One region of the Thauera sp. AutoDN2 genome, then DNA from elsewhere that is predicted to be linked to it. Evidence: predicted binding sites of a transcription regulator. Region 1 holds the regulator's gene; each other region holds the start of a gene.
The links. Region 1 encodes sigma-54, which starts transcription at its own class of promoters, with help from an activator protein. Its sites were predicted from a motif close to TGGCACGCTTNCTGCTNA; they were not measured.
Positions count from the first base shown of each region.

Region 2: a site for sigma-54 is predicted at 1,338-1,355, ahead of ACPT9U_RS00690 (bactofilin family protein). Genes of this name have one in related genera too.
Region 3: a site for sigma-54 is predicted at 992-1,009, ahead of nirB (nitrite reductase large subunit NirB). Genes of this name have one in related genera too.
Region 4: a site for sigma-54 is predicted at 1,448-1,465, ahead of cydP (cytochrome oxidase putative small subunit CydP). Genes of this name have one in related genera too.

Region 1 is NZ_JBNCAR010000004.1:174,453-177,610, forward strand. It holds gene hpf (ribosome hibernation-promoting factor, HPF/YfiA family) at 107-430, opposite strand; gene ACPT9U_RS04395 (RNA polymerase factor sigma-54) at 448-1,905, opposite strand; gene lptB (LPS export ABC transporter ATP-binding protein) at 1,927-2,649, opposite strand; gene recX (recombination regulator RecX) at 2,636-3,085, opposite strand; gene recA (recombinase RecA) at 3,100-3,158, opposite strand, start outside.
Region 2 is NZ_JBNCAR010000001.1:152,705-155,862, forward strand. It holds gene ACPT9U_RS00685 (lytic transglycosylase domain-containing protein) at 1-645, shown strand, start outside; gene ACPT9U_RS00690 (bactofilin family protein) at 654-1,286, opposite strand; gene ACPT9U_RS00695 (ATP-binding protein) at 1,696-3,102, shown strand; gene ACPT9U_RS00700 (hypothetical protein) at 3,095-3,158, shown strand, end outside.
Region 3 is NZ_JBNCAR010000002.1:239,008-242,165, reverse strand. It holds gene ACPT9U_RS02465 (nitrate- and nitrite sensing domain-containing protein) at 1-754, shown strand, start outside; gene nirB (nitrite reductase large subunit NirB) at 1,176-3,158, shown strand, end outside.
Region 4 is NZ_JBNCAR010000020.1:51,886-55,043, reverse strand. It holds gene ACPT9U_RS11830 (sigma-54 interaction domain-containing protein) at 1-1,323, opposite strand, end outside; gene cydP (cytochrome oxidase putative small subunit CydP) at 1,495-1,692, shown strand; gene ACPT9U_RS11820 (cytochrome ubiquinol oxidase subunit I) at 1,682-3,158, shown strand, end outside.

The sequences.
Region 1 (3,158 bases):
AGGTCGCCGGGGCGACTGTCGTTCCGGGGCGGGCGCCGCAGGCGTCGTCAAAACGCGCGCATTATAACCACAACCGCGCCCCGGTCATGGGGCTGTAACGAAAGGCTCAGTCCTCGGGGGTCTGGTGCTTCAGCGACTCGTGGTTGTGCTCGGCCATCTTCTGCTTGTATTTCTGCACCTGGCGGTCGAGCTTGTCGGTCATCGAGTCGATGGCGGCGTACAGGTCGGCATCGTCGCTTTCAACGAAGATGTCCTTGCCGCGCACGTGCAGGGTCACTTCGGCCTTCTGCTTGAGCTTCTCGACGGAGAGGATTACCGCAACGCTGGTGACGTTGTCGAAGTGGCGGATGACGCGATCGAGCTTGGAGGTGACGTAGTCGCGGATGGCCGGGGTAACTTCGACATGATGCCCGGTGATGTTGAGATTCATGGTGACTCCTGTGGTTGTCAGATGGATTTGCGCATGCTGACCGGCGGGATATTGAGGGATTCGCGATACTTGGCGATGGTGCGCCGTGCGACCACGATACCCTGCTGGCCTAGAATCTCGGCAATCTTGGCGTCGGACAGCGGCTTCTTGCTGTCTTCGGCTTCCACCAACTGGCGAATCAGCGCGCGAATCGCCGTGGAAGAGGCCGCCCCACCGGTGTCGGTGGCGACATGACTGCCGAAGAAATACTTGAGCTCGAACACGCCGCGCGGTGTCGCCATGTACTTTTGCGTGGTCACGCGCGAAATGGTCGACTCGTGCAGTTCAAGCTGGTCGGCGATCTCCCGCAGCGTGAGCGGGCGCATGGCCACAGGGCCATGATCGAAGAACTGCCGCTGCTGGTCAACGATGGCCTGGGAAACGCGGAGGATGGTGTCGAAGCGTTGCTGCACGTTGCGGATCAGCCAGCGTGCCTCCTGCAACTGGCCGCCCAGTCCGCCGCCCTGGCCGCGGTTCTGCTGCAGCAGGCTGGCGTACAGGCGGTTGATGCGCAGGCGCGGCATGGCGTCCTGGTTGAGACTGACCGACCAGCGCCCGCGCACCTTGCGTACGACCACGTCGGGCAGCACATAGCGTGTCTCGCTGGTGGAATAGCGCGAGCCGGGGTGCGGGTCGAGGCTGCAGATCAGTGCGTGCGCCGCGCGCAGCGATTCGTCGTCCGAGCCAGTGAGCTTCTTCAGTTTGGCGAAGTTGCGTTCGGCGAGCAGTTCCAGGTGCTTGGTGGCGACCTCGAGGGCGAGTGCTCGCGTCGCGCAGTCGGGCAGTGTGCGCAACTGCAGCGCGAGACATTCCTGCGGCGAGCGCGCGCCGATGCCCGCTGGTTCGAGGTTCTGCACATGGTGCAGGGCAATGCTCAGGTCTTCGAGTTCGATGCCCGATTCGGGCGGCAGCAGTTCGAGTAGTTCCTCAAGCGGCTGGTGCAGATAGCCGTCATCGTCCAGCGCCTCGACGATGAATCGCACCAGCGCGCGGTCGTGATCCGACAGCGGCGACAGGGCGATCTGCTGATCGAGGTGGTCGCGCAGCGAGATGCCGGCGGCCTGAAACTCTTGATAATCGACGTCCTCATCGTCCTCGCTGCGGCTGGAGGCCCCGGTGCCCACGCTGGACCAGTCGATGCCTTCATCCTCGCTGCTGCCCTCTCCGCCTTCATGCTGCAGGGCCTCGCTGCCGGACTCGGCGGGGCCTTCGCCCTGCGGCGCTTCCTGGTGGGATTGTTCGCTGGGCGTGCTTGCGGCGGCGGGCAGGAACTCGCCTTCGCCCTCCTCGCGCTCGAGCATCGGGTTGTCCAGCAGGAAGCGCTCGATCTCCTGATTCAGCTCGATCGTCGATAGCTGCAGCAGCTTGATCGACTGCTGCAGTTGCGGCGTCAGTGTGAGGTGCTGCGAGAGCTTGAGCTGGAGACTGGGCTTCATGGCGTGAGGAGGGGCGCGCAGTCAGAGCCGGAAGTGCTCGCCAAGGTAGACCTGGCGCACCTGCTCGTTCTCGATGATCTCGGTCGGTGCGCCACTGGCGAGCACACGGCCTTCGCTGATGATGTAGGCGCGATCGCAGATACCGAGCGTCTCGCGTACGTTGTGGTCGGTGATCAGCACGCCGATGCCGCGCTCCTTCAGGAAGCGGATGATCTTCTGGATGTCGATGACCGCGATCGGGTCCACGCCGGCGAAGGGTTCGTCGAGCAGGATCAGGCGCGGATCGGTGGCCAGCGCACGGGCGATCTCGCAGCGGCGGCGCTCGCCGCCCGACAGCGAGATCGCGGTGCTGTCGCGCAGGTGGTGGATGCCGAGTTCGATCAGCAGCTCTTCGAGCCGCTCGCTGACATTGCGCTTGTCCAGCCCCTGCAACTCGAGCACCGCCTGGATGTTCTCGGCCACGGTGAGTTTGCGGAAGACGCTCATCTCCTGCGGCAGGTAGGAAAGGCCCAGGCGTGCGCGGGCGTGGATCGGCAGATGGGTCAGATCCTTCCCGTCCAGGGTGATCTGCCCGCCGTCTGCGCGCACGAGGCCGACGATCATGTAGAAGCAGGTGGTCTTGCCTGCGCCGTTGGGTCCGAGCAGGCCGACCACCTCGCCCGAGCCGACCTCGAAGCCAACGTCGTGCACCACGGTGCGCGCCTTGTAGCGCTTTTGCAGTCCTGCGACCTTAAGCAGACTCATCGTGGGGCTCTTTCAGCAGCTTGCGGATCAGTTCGGGTGCAAAACCCCGGGTTTGCAGGAAGCGCGCCTGGCGGGCCCATTCACGGGTCTCGGTGGGCGGCGTGGAAAATCGGCCGCGCAGCACGCTGCGAGCACGGTCGAGCTCCGATTCTACGCACTCCGTCGCGAGCGCAGCGTCGATCAGATCACGGTCGATTCCGCGCAGAGTGAGCTCCCTGCGCAGCCGTGTCTCGCCGAAGCGGGCCGACTTGCTGCGCACGAAGGCTTCGGCATAGCGGCTGTCGGACTGCAGGCCGAGTTCGCCCATGCGCGCGATCACGGCCTGGATCTCGTCGTGCTCGCCATGCGAGGCGAGCTTGCGCGCCAACTCGGCACGCGAGTGGTCGCGGCGGGCGAGGTGGCGAAGCGCGCGCTCGCGCAGGCTCGGCTCGCCCATGTGCGCGGCTCCGCTCAGGCCTCGGCAGGGGCGGAAGCCGGGCTGGCAGGCGCCATCTCGGGCAGGCCGACCG
Region 2 (3,158 bases), on a different contig from region 1:
CCGTTCCGCCAGCTCGCCGCCGCATGTGCGTTCGCGGTGGCGGCCGGCGGCGCACACGCCGGGGCGCAGCAGTACGAGCCCATGGCCGCGAGCGTACGCGCCGCGCTGTATGCCGCAGTCAGCGATGCCGCGGCACCGACGCTGCCGATTCCGGATGCCGGCGAGCGCGCGCAATGGCTCGCCGAGATGTCACGCCGGCTGGCGAAGCGCATCCCGGACGAGGCCTACCGCACGGAACTCCTCACCAGCATCCACTACGAGGCCACCCGTGCCGGGCTGGACCCGCAGATGGTGCTCGGCCTGATCCAGGTCGAGAGCGCCTTCCGGAAATACGCGATCTCGTCGGCAGGTGCACGCGGCTACATGCAGGTGATGCCATTCTGGATCAAGGTCATCGGCCGCGAGGACGACAACCTCTTTCACATGCGCACCAACCTGCGTTACGGCTGCACCATCCTGCGCCACTACCTCGACATCGAGAAGGGTGACCTCTTCCGCGCCCTCGGCCGCTACAACGGCAGCCTGGGCAAACCGCAGTACCCCAACCTCGTGCGCACCGCCTGGGAAAAGCACTGGACCTGGACGCCTCAGCAACTCGCCGCGGCGGTCCGCCCCCCGCCCAACGAGGCCGCCCGATCTCGATGAGTGTCGCCTCAGCCCGCCACGGCGGCGAGTGGGCGCGGCTCGGCAGGTTTGCCTTCGATCGCGCGCAACCCCTCCTTGGCGACGGCGCTCAGCGCCTGCACATCGCCCGACAGCTCCCCGCCTTCCTCGATCAGGATCTTGCCGTAGCGGATCTTGCCGCTCACGCGCCCGGTGGCGTGAATCAGCAGTTGCTTGCGCGCCGTGAGTTCGCCCTCAAAGTGGCCGTGGATCTCGGCAATGTCGATGCCGACCGTACCCTTGTAGGCGCCCTTCTCCGCGATGCGCAGCACACGGCTGTCCATCGTGGCCTCGACCCGACCTTCCACCACCAGCGTGTCGCAATCCAGGATCTCGGCGCCCTTGAGCTTTACCTCCGGTCCAACGATCAGGCGGCTCTCCCCCGTGCCCTCTGCGGCAGGCGCACCCGCCTTTTCCTCCAACCGCTCGCCGGCGTCGTCGCGCCCGGCCGTGGTGCCTGTTTGCGGGCTGGTGCGGGCGGTCTCCGGCGTGGCCGCGGAAGACTGGCGCTCACCGAAAGCCGTCGCTGAACTGGCAGCGGTGCCGCTCCCCACCGGGCGCCCGTTGCTGCGGCTGGAGGCGGTTTCGCTGCTTTTGTGGAACAGATTGGGCTTGTTGAACATGATTTCTCCTTGAGTCGGGGCTGCAGCCCTGGCGCTACAGACCATACCCTTCTAGCAAACACCATGCCTGCGCAGAAATCGGCATTGTGCTCAGACACTTGGCAACCGCAGTCCGGCGCGGGACGGAGCCTCATCCAGGCTGCAGGGGAAGAACTGTCGGGCGATGGCGACAGTTATTCTGCGTGGACACGCAAGCCGCTGAAGCGCCGGCGCTTGCACATGTCGCCCGCAGGCGACACCCGCACGGCGCTTACGTTGGCTTGCATTTGCACGCTCTGCCCGGGGCGTTTCCTGGCCTAGACTCGCGCGGGTCGGCTGCTCCAGCGCCACTCGATCGTCATGAATCGAACGAAGCGTGGAGTGGGCGCGCGTTCAAGCAAACCCCACCGTTTTCCGCAGAGCAGCTTCCATGCCACGCCTGTCCTTCCGCGCCATCCTGTTGCTTGGCTTCCTGCTGGTGGCCGGCATCCTGAGCACCATCACGGTGAGTGGGTGGCTGAGCATCGAAGCCCTGGCCCACCGGATCCATGATGAAAACCACACCGCACTGACGCTGAGCGCCGCTACCGCAAGACTGTCCGAGCGCAGCGTCGATCTCGAGCGTGCGGCGCGCCAGTTCATCGTGCTCGGTGACCACGCGCTCGTCGAGCGCTTCCAGGTAGCGCTCGACGACGCCCAGATCACGATCGCCACCCTCGAATCCAGCGCGGGAAGCCCTTCCGGGCCCCTCGCTGCCTGGCGTGAGGCCGCGATGCGCATCCACCGCGCCATCCTCGCCGGACAGGGCGGCGCCCCCATGCCACTCCTCGACGAGGACTTCACCGCCCTGTCCGTACAGGCCGCAGCACTGGACCGGCAGCTGCGCGCACATCTCGCGCAGCGCAACCAGGCGCTGTTGCAGTCCCTGGACGCGGCCCGCGACAGCGTGATCCTCCAGATTGCCATCGCGCTCACCGTCTCCGCCCTGCTCGCCGCGGCGAGCGCCTGGTGGTTGCTGCGCCCCCTCGTGCGTATCGAGCACGCGATCGGCGCGATCGGCGAGAACCGGCTCAGTGAGCCGATCCGCATCGCCGGCCCGGCCGACCTGCGCCAGCTCGGCGAACGCCTCGACTGGCTGCGCCTGCGCCTCGCCGAACTGGAAGCGAACCGCAACCGGGTGCTGCGCCACGTCTCGCACGAGCTTAAAACCCCGCTGGCCTCGCTACGCGAAGGCATCGCCTTGCTCTCCGACGGCGTGCTCGGCGAGCTCGACGCGCGCCAGCGCGAGGTCGCGAGCATTCTGGAACACAGTACGCAGGCGCTGCAGTCACGTATCGAGCAGCTCCTGCAATACAACGCGAGCCAGTTCGATGCGCGCAGGCTGGATCTGCGTGACACCGTCCTGCTGCCGCTGCTGCGTGAGGTCGGCGCCGAACAGCGCCTGCTTGCCGAGAGCCGGGAGGTCAGCATCCATGTCCGTGGCGACGCCCCGGCCGTGCGCGCCGATGCCGGCAAGCTGCGCATCGCCTTCGCCAACCTGCTGGCCAACGCCATCGCCTTCAGCCCAATGGGCGGGCGCATCGAACTGCTCGCCGGCAGCGACGGCGAGCGGGTCATCGTTGACTGTCTGGACGAAGGCCCGGGGATCGACCCCGACGAACTCGAACGCGTATTCGAACCCTTCTATCAGGGACGCCACAATCCGCCCGCCCCGGTCCAGGGCAACGGGATCGGCCTGGCCATCGTGCGTGAATTCGTCACGGCCCACCAGGGCAGGGTACGTGCTCTCCCGAGCGCCTGCGGGGCGCATTTCCGAATCGAACTGCCATATGCCTGAACAGCACCGTGCCCGCCTCACCGGCCACCACCTCACCGGCCACCGCCGCCCCGCCA
Region 3 (3,158 bases), on a different contig from region 1:
GCTGCTGTATCTGATCGAGGGTCAGGAGGCGTGCTTCCAGCGCTTCGAGGCCTTTTCTCCGGAGGATGTGCGGACGGCATGGCAGGGTGTGCAGCAGGCGATGCCACTCGTCGAACTGGAGCGCCTGCGCCGCAAGCTGCTTGCAGATGGGCAGGCTGTTGCGGGCGTGCCCGAGCGGGCCCAGGAGTGGTTTGCCTGCTGCTCGCTGCGCCTCGACCGCGTGCGGGAGGTCGAAGTGCTGCTTGGCGCGGCACTGAGGACGGAATGCCTGCGGCGCAGCGAGGCCCTGCAGGCAGATCCGGATGACCCGCAGCGGCTCGCATCTGCGCTGGACGGAATGGAGGGACTGGACGCCGCAGGGGCCACGCCCGGCGTGCGCATGGGTGAAGAAGGGGCGGAGGAAGGACGCGCCGGTGAGTTCGGCGGGCTGAATGGTGGGCTGGAGGGCGGGGCGGGCAGGCCCGCGGTGCCCGATCCGATGGGGCCGCGTCTGGCCGCTTCGATCGTCGACGTACTGCATGCGCAGTCGAGCCGGCTGCAGGCGATGAGTGACGAACTCGCTGCCGTACGTGCGAGCCTGGAGGAGCGCAAGCTCGTCGAGCGCGCGAAGGGAGTGCTGATGCGCCACCAGGGGCTCGCCGAGGATGAGGCCTACCGCCTGCTGCGGCAGACGGCGATGAACCAGGGGCGCCGCATCGTCGAGGTTGCCGAGGCCGCGCTCGCGATGGAGGCATTTCTGCCGGGGCGGAGCTGAGGGCAGCCTGCTGCGTTGCGATGGCTGGGCTCCAGCCGCGGCATTGCGTTGCGGGGCGTGAGCCATGCGCGCCTGGGCTGCTGGCGCGGATTGCACCATCGGCGTGCATCGGGGCTCGACTGCTGCACTGCAGCAGTGCGGTCGAAGACGTTGCGAGGCCGGACGTTCGTGCGAGCTGCAGCGCAGAAACCGGATCTATGCCCCGGATTCCGGGCCTGTGCTGCGGCCTGCCCGGCTTGGCATGTTTGATGCTTTGAAGTGTTCAGCAACCGGCCAAAGGCGGTCGGGCACCCGGCAGCGAGCGCTGCCCAGAAATTTCCAGCTTCAGGACAACGGCGTCCATTCCGCTACGGCCCAAAGGGCTGGGCGGAGTGGGCGCCGTTTCCGTTTCGAACGTACTGGCCTTGTCGCGGAGAAGACCATGAAGAAGATGAAACTCGTCCTTGTCGGCAACGGTATGGCCGGCGTGCGCACGATCGAAGAGCTGATCAAGCTCGCGCCCGACCTCTACGACATCACCGTGTTCGGTGCCGAGCCGCACGGCAACTACAACCGCATCCTGCTCTCGCCGGTGCTGGCAGGCGAGATGACCCTGCCCGAGATCATGCTCAACGATCTCGACTGGTACCGCGACAACGGCATCAAGCTGCATGCGGGCAGCACGGTGACGAAGATCGACCGGGTGAGGCGCAGGGTGGCCGCCGAAGCCAAGGACGGCAGCGTCACCGAGGCCGACTACGATCGGCTGCTGCTCGCTACCGGATCAACGCCCTTCATCCCGCCCATCCCCGGCAACGATCTGCCTGGCGTGCTCGGTTATCGCGACATCGCCGATACCGAGGCGATGATCGAGGCCGCCGGCAAGTACCGCCACGCGGTCGTCATCGGTGCCGGCCTGCTCGGCCTGGAGGCCGCCAATGGGCTGATGCTGCGTGGCATGGACGTGACCGTGGTGCACATCGGTGACTGGATCATGGAGCGCCAGCTCGACAAGGTGGCAGCCGACATGCTGCAGGCCTCGCTCGAAGCCAAGGGCATGAAGTTCCTGCTCGCACGCCAGACCGAGGCGCTGCTGCCGGCGCGCAGCGCCCATGGCGACACCGGCGGCGAGGAGGGTGCCGGGGGTGCCGGGCGCGTGGGTTCGGTGCGCTTCAAGGGCGGCATGGAGATCGCCGCCGACCTGGTGGTGGTCGCTGCAGGCATCCGGCCCAACTACGCGCTCGCCGAGTCGGCCGGCCTGTACTGCGGCAGCGGGCGGGTGCGTGGCATCCATGTCTCCGACACCCTGCAGACCGTCACCGACCCGCGCATCTACGCGGTCGGTGAGTGCGTGGCGCACCGTGGCGTCGCCTACGGCCTGGTGGCGCCGCTGTTCGAGCAAGGCAAGGTGTGCGCCAACCACCTCGCCAACCATGGCATTGGGCGCTACCTCGGCTCGGTGACCTCCACCAAGCTCAAGGTGACTGGCATCGACGTGTTCTCGGCGGGCGACTTCAGTGGCGGCCCGGGCACCGAGGACATCGTGCTGCACGACAAGCTGGGCGGCGTGTACAAGCGGGTGGTGCTCAAGGACGACCGCATCGTCGGCTCGGTGCTGTACGGCGACACCGCCGACGGTTCCTGGTACTTCCAGCTCATGAAGGACCGCCAGAGCGTTCATGAGCTGCGCGGCCAGCTCATGTTCGGCCAGAACCGCTTGGGCGACGCCGGCCACAAGGGCGAGAACCGCGCCGCCAGCATGCCCGACAGCGCCGAGGTGTGCGGCTGCAACGGTGTGTGCAAGGGCACCATCGTCAAGGCGATCAAGGAGAAGGGCCTGTTCTCCCTCGATGAGGTGAAGAAGCACACCAAGGCGGCATCGTCCTGTGGCTCCTGCACCGGGTTGGTCGAGCAGATCCTCGCGTCCACGGTGGGCGGCGCCTACCAGGCGGTGAGTGCGAGCGACAAGCCGGTGTGCGCCTGCACCGAGCATTCGCACAAGGTGGTGCGCGAGGCGATCTACAAGCACCACCTCGTCACCAAGGAGGCGGTGTTCGGCATGCTCAACTGGAAAACGCCCGACGGCTGCGACAAGTGCCGCCCGGCGATCAACTACTACCTGATCTCGTCCTGGCCGCACGAAGCGAAGGACGACCCGCAGTCGCGCTTCATCAACGAGCGCGCCCACGCCAACATCCAGAAGGACGGCACCTACTCGGTGGTGCCGCGGATGTGGGGCGGGGTGACTACGCCGGCGGAGCTGCGCGCCATCGCCGATGCCGCCGAGAAGTACGAGGTGCCCACGGTCAAGGTCACCGGCGGCCAGCGCATCGACCTGCTCGGCATCAGGAAGGAGGACCTGCCTGCGATCTGGGCCGACCTCAACGCCGCTGGCATGGTCTCCGGCCACGCTTATGGCAAGTCG
Region 4 (3,158 bases), on a different contig from region 1:
CAGACGGCGGTACAGCGTGCGCTCGCTGATGCCGAGCTTCTGCGCCAGCTCGCGCCGGCTGCCACGGTGGCCACGCACCGCACGCAACATCGCCTGGCGCTGGATCTCGTCGAGGTCGACCGATGCACCTTGCACGGTGGGAGAGGGAATCGCGGCCACGCCAAACATGTCGTCCTCATCAGGCACCGGGTCCAGCACTTCCTCCGGCAGATGCTCGGGACCGATGATGTCTCCATCGCACATCAGGCTGGCACGTTCGAGCACGTTGCGCAGTTCGCGCACGTTACCCGGAAAGGGGTAGTCGCACAGCACCCGCATGGCAGCGGGTGACAGCGACAACCTGCGCTTGGGTGCCACCCGTTCGAGCAGCGCCTCGATCAGCGGAGCGAGGTCACCCTCCCTTTCGCGCAAGGCCGGAACGCGAATCGGGAACGTGTTGATGCGGAAGTAGAGATCCTGGCGGAAGCTGCCCTCGGCAATCATGCGCTTGAGCGGGCGATGCGTGGCCGAGACCAGGCGGATGTCGGCGCGCCGCAGTTCAGTCGAACCGACACGGCGGTAGGTGCCGGTCTCGAGCAGGCGCAGCAGCTTCACCTGCATGCCGAGTGGAATGTCGCCGACTTCATCCAGAAACAGGGTGCCGCCACTGGCCGCCTCGACCAGCCCGGGTTTGCGCGCGGTGGCACCGGTGAAGGCACCGCGCTCATGGCCGAACACCTCGCTTTCGAACAAGGTCTCGGGGAGCCCCGAGCAGTCCACCACAACGAAAGGCCCTTCGGCACGCCGGCTGGCCTCATGCACGGCCGCAGCGAGCAACTCCTTGCCCGTTCCCGATTCGCCCTGCAGCAGCACGCTCGCATCGGACGGCGCCACCCTGGAGATCAGCTCGAGCATGTGCTGGAAGGCTGGGGAGCGCCCGATCATGCCCTGATGCTCGGTCGCGCCGCGCGCCACCTGCATGGGCTCCATTTTTTCGATGAACCAGGCGATCTCTCCGCTGGCGTCGCGTATCGGCGAGAGCTCGATGTTGACGTATTCCTCCCCCCGCGGCGTGTGGTGCAGGTGCAGCACGCGCTCGCGCTGACCCGACTGCAGGCTGCGCGCAAGCGGACAGGACTCGCCCGCCCGGTCACACGGCACGCTGTAGTGGTGCGATACGTCGTAGCACGCCCGCCCGACCACGCTGCGCCCATCGCCGAGCGCGCTGCGATACGCCGCGTTGGCGGCAATGATGCGGTAGTCCCGGTCGCACAGGATGTGCGGCTCAGCAAGGGTTTCGAGAAAGGATACGAGTTCGGGCAAGGGACGTGAATCGGGTTGCATGGCTGCCACTCATGACGGTTTATACGCCACCAGTCTGCCACCGTGACAGAAAACACGTCAATGCCGACGTGTGTATCCCACCGGAAAGTCTTGATTTACATCAAATCCAGAACATGACAGGAACTGGCACGGCTCTTGATTAAGGGAGCGCACCGACAACCGGAGCCCCTCATGAACACCACCGATCGTCGCCTGGTGCGTGAAATCACCGTGGTCATCGTCATCAAGCTGATGCTCATCACCGCACTGTGGTGGGCCTTCATCCGTGACGCGAAGGTGCCGGTCGATCCCGGCGCCATGGCCGCCCAGGTTGCCACCCCTGCAAGCTCAAAACTACACACGACATCTGGAGAAACCCATGGTCAGTGAGCAACTCGTCGACCTGTCGCGGCTGCAGTTCGCCGCCACGGCGATGTACCACTTCCTGTTCGTGCCGCTCACCATCGGCATGGTGTGGATGCTGGTCATCATGGAAAGCGTTTACGTGATGACCGGCAAGACGATCTACAAGGACATGACCCGCTTCTGGGGCAAGCTGTTCGGCATCAACTTCGCGCTCGGCGTCACCACCGGCATCACGCTAGAGTTCCAGTTCGGCACCAACTGGGCCTACTACTCGCACTACGTGGGCGACATCTTCGGCGCGCCGCTGGCGATCGAGGGGCTGATGGCCTTCTTCCTCGAATCCACCTTCATCGGCCTGTTCTTCTTCGGCTGGGACCGCCTGTCGCGCCAGCAGCACCTGCTGGTGACGATCCTGATGGCGGTGGGCACCAACCTTTCGGCGCTGTGGATCCTGATCGCCAATGGCTGGATGCAGAACCCGGTGGGCTCGGAGTTCAGCTACGAGACGATGCGCATGGAACTCACCGATTTCTGGGCGGTGGTGTTCAACCCGGTGGCGCAGGGCAAGTTCGTGCATACGGTGTCGGCGGGCTACGTGACCGGGGCGATGTTCGTGCTGTCGATCTCGGCCTGGTACCTGCTGCGCGGGCGCGACGTGGAGTTCGCCAAGCGCTCGTTCCGCATTGCGGCGGCCTTCGGCTTCGCCTCGATCTGCTCGGTGATCGTGCTCGGCGACGAGTCCGGCTACGCGCTGGGCGAAGCGCAGCAGACCAAGCTCGCGGCGATGGAGGCGATGTGGGAGACCGAACCCGCGCCCGCCAGCTTCAACGTCATCGCCGTGCCCAACGAAGCCGAGATGAAGAACGACTTCGCCCTCCACATTCCGTGGGTGATGGGCCTGATCGGCACGCGCTCGCTCGACAAGGAGCTGCCCGGCCTCAACCAGATCTACGCGCTGAACCGCGAGCGTGTGAAGGTGGGCGTGGAGGCGGTGAAGCTGCTCGAGGCGCTGCGCAAGAACCCTCAGGATGCGGCCCTGCGCGAGGCCTTCGACAAGGTCAAGGACGACCTCGGCTTCGGCCTTCTGCTCAAGAAATACGTCGCCTCCATGGACGACGTCACCCCCGAGCTGATCGACCGCGCCGCACGCGACACGCTGCCCAAGGTGACGCCGCTGTTCTGGACCTTCCGCATCATGGTCGCGTTGGGCTTCGCGATGCTGGCGCTATTCGGCCTGGCGCTGTGGTACTCGATCAAGGGTGATTTCGCCCAGCGGCCGTGGCTGCTGAAGTGGGCGCTGTGGTTCCTGCCCATGCCGTGGATCTCGTGCGAGATGGGCTGGTTCGTGGCCGAGTACGGCCGCCAGCCCTGGACCATCTACGGCGTGCTACCCACCCATTTGTCGGTGTCGACGCTGACGGTCAACAGCCTTTACGGCTCGCTCGCCGGCTTCGTCGGCTTCTATACCCTGCTGCTGATCGTCGAGATGT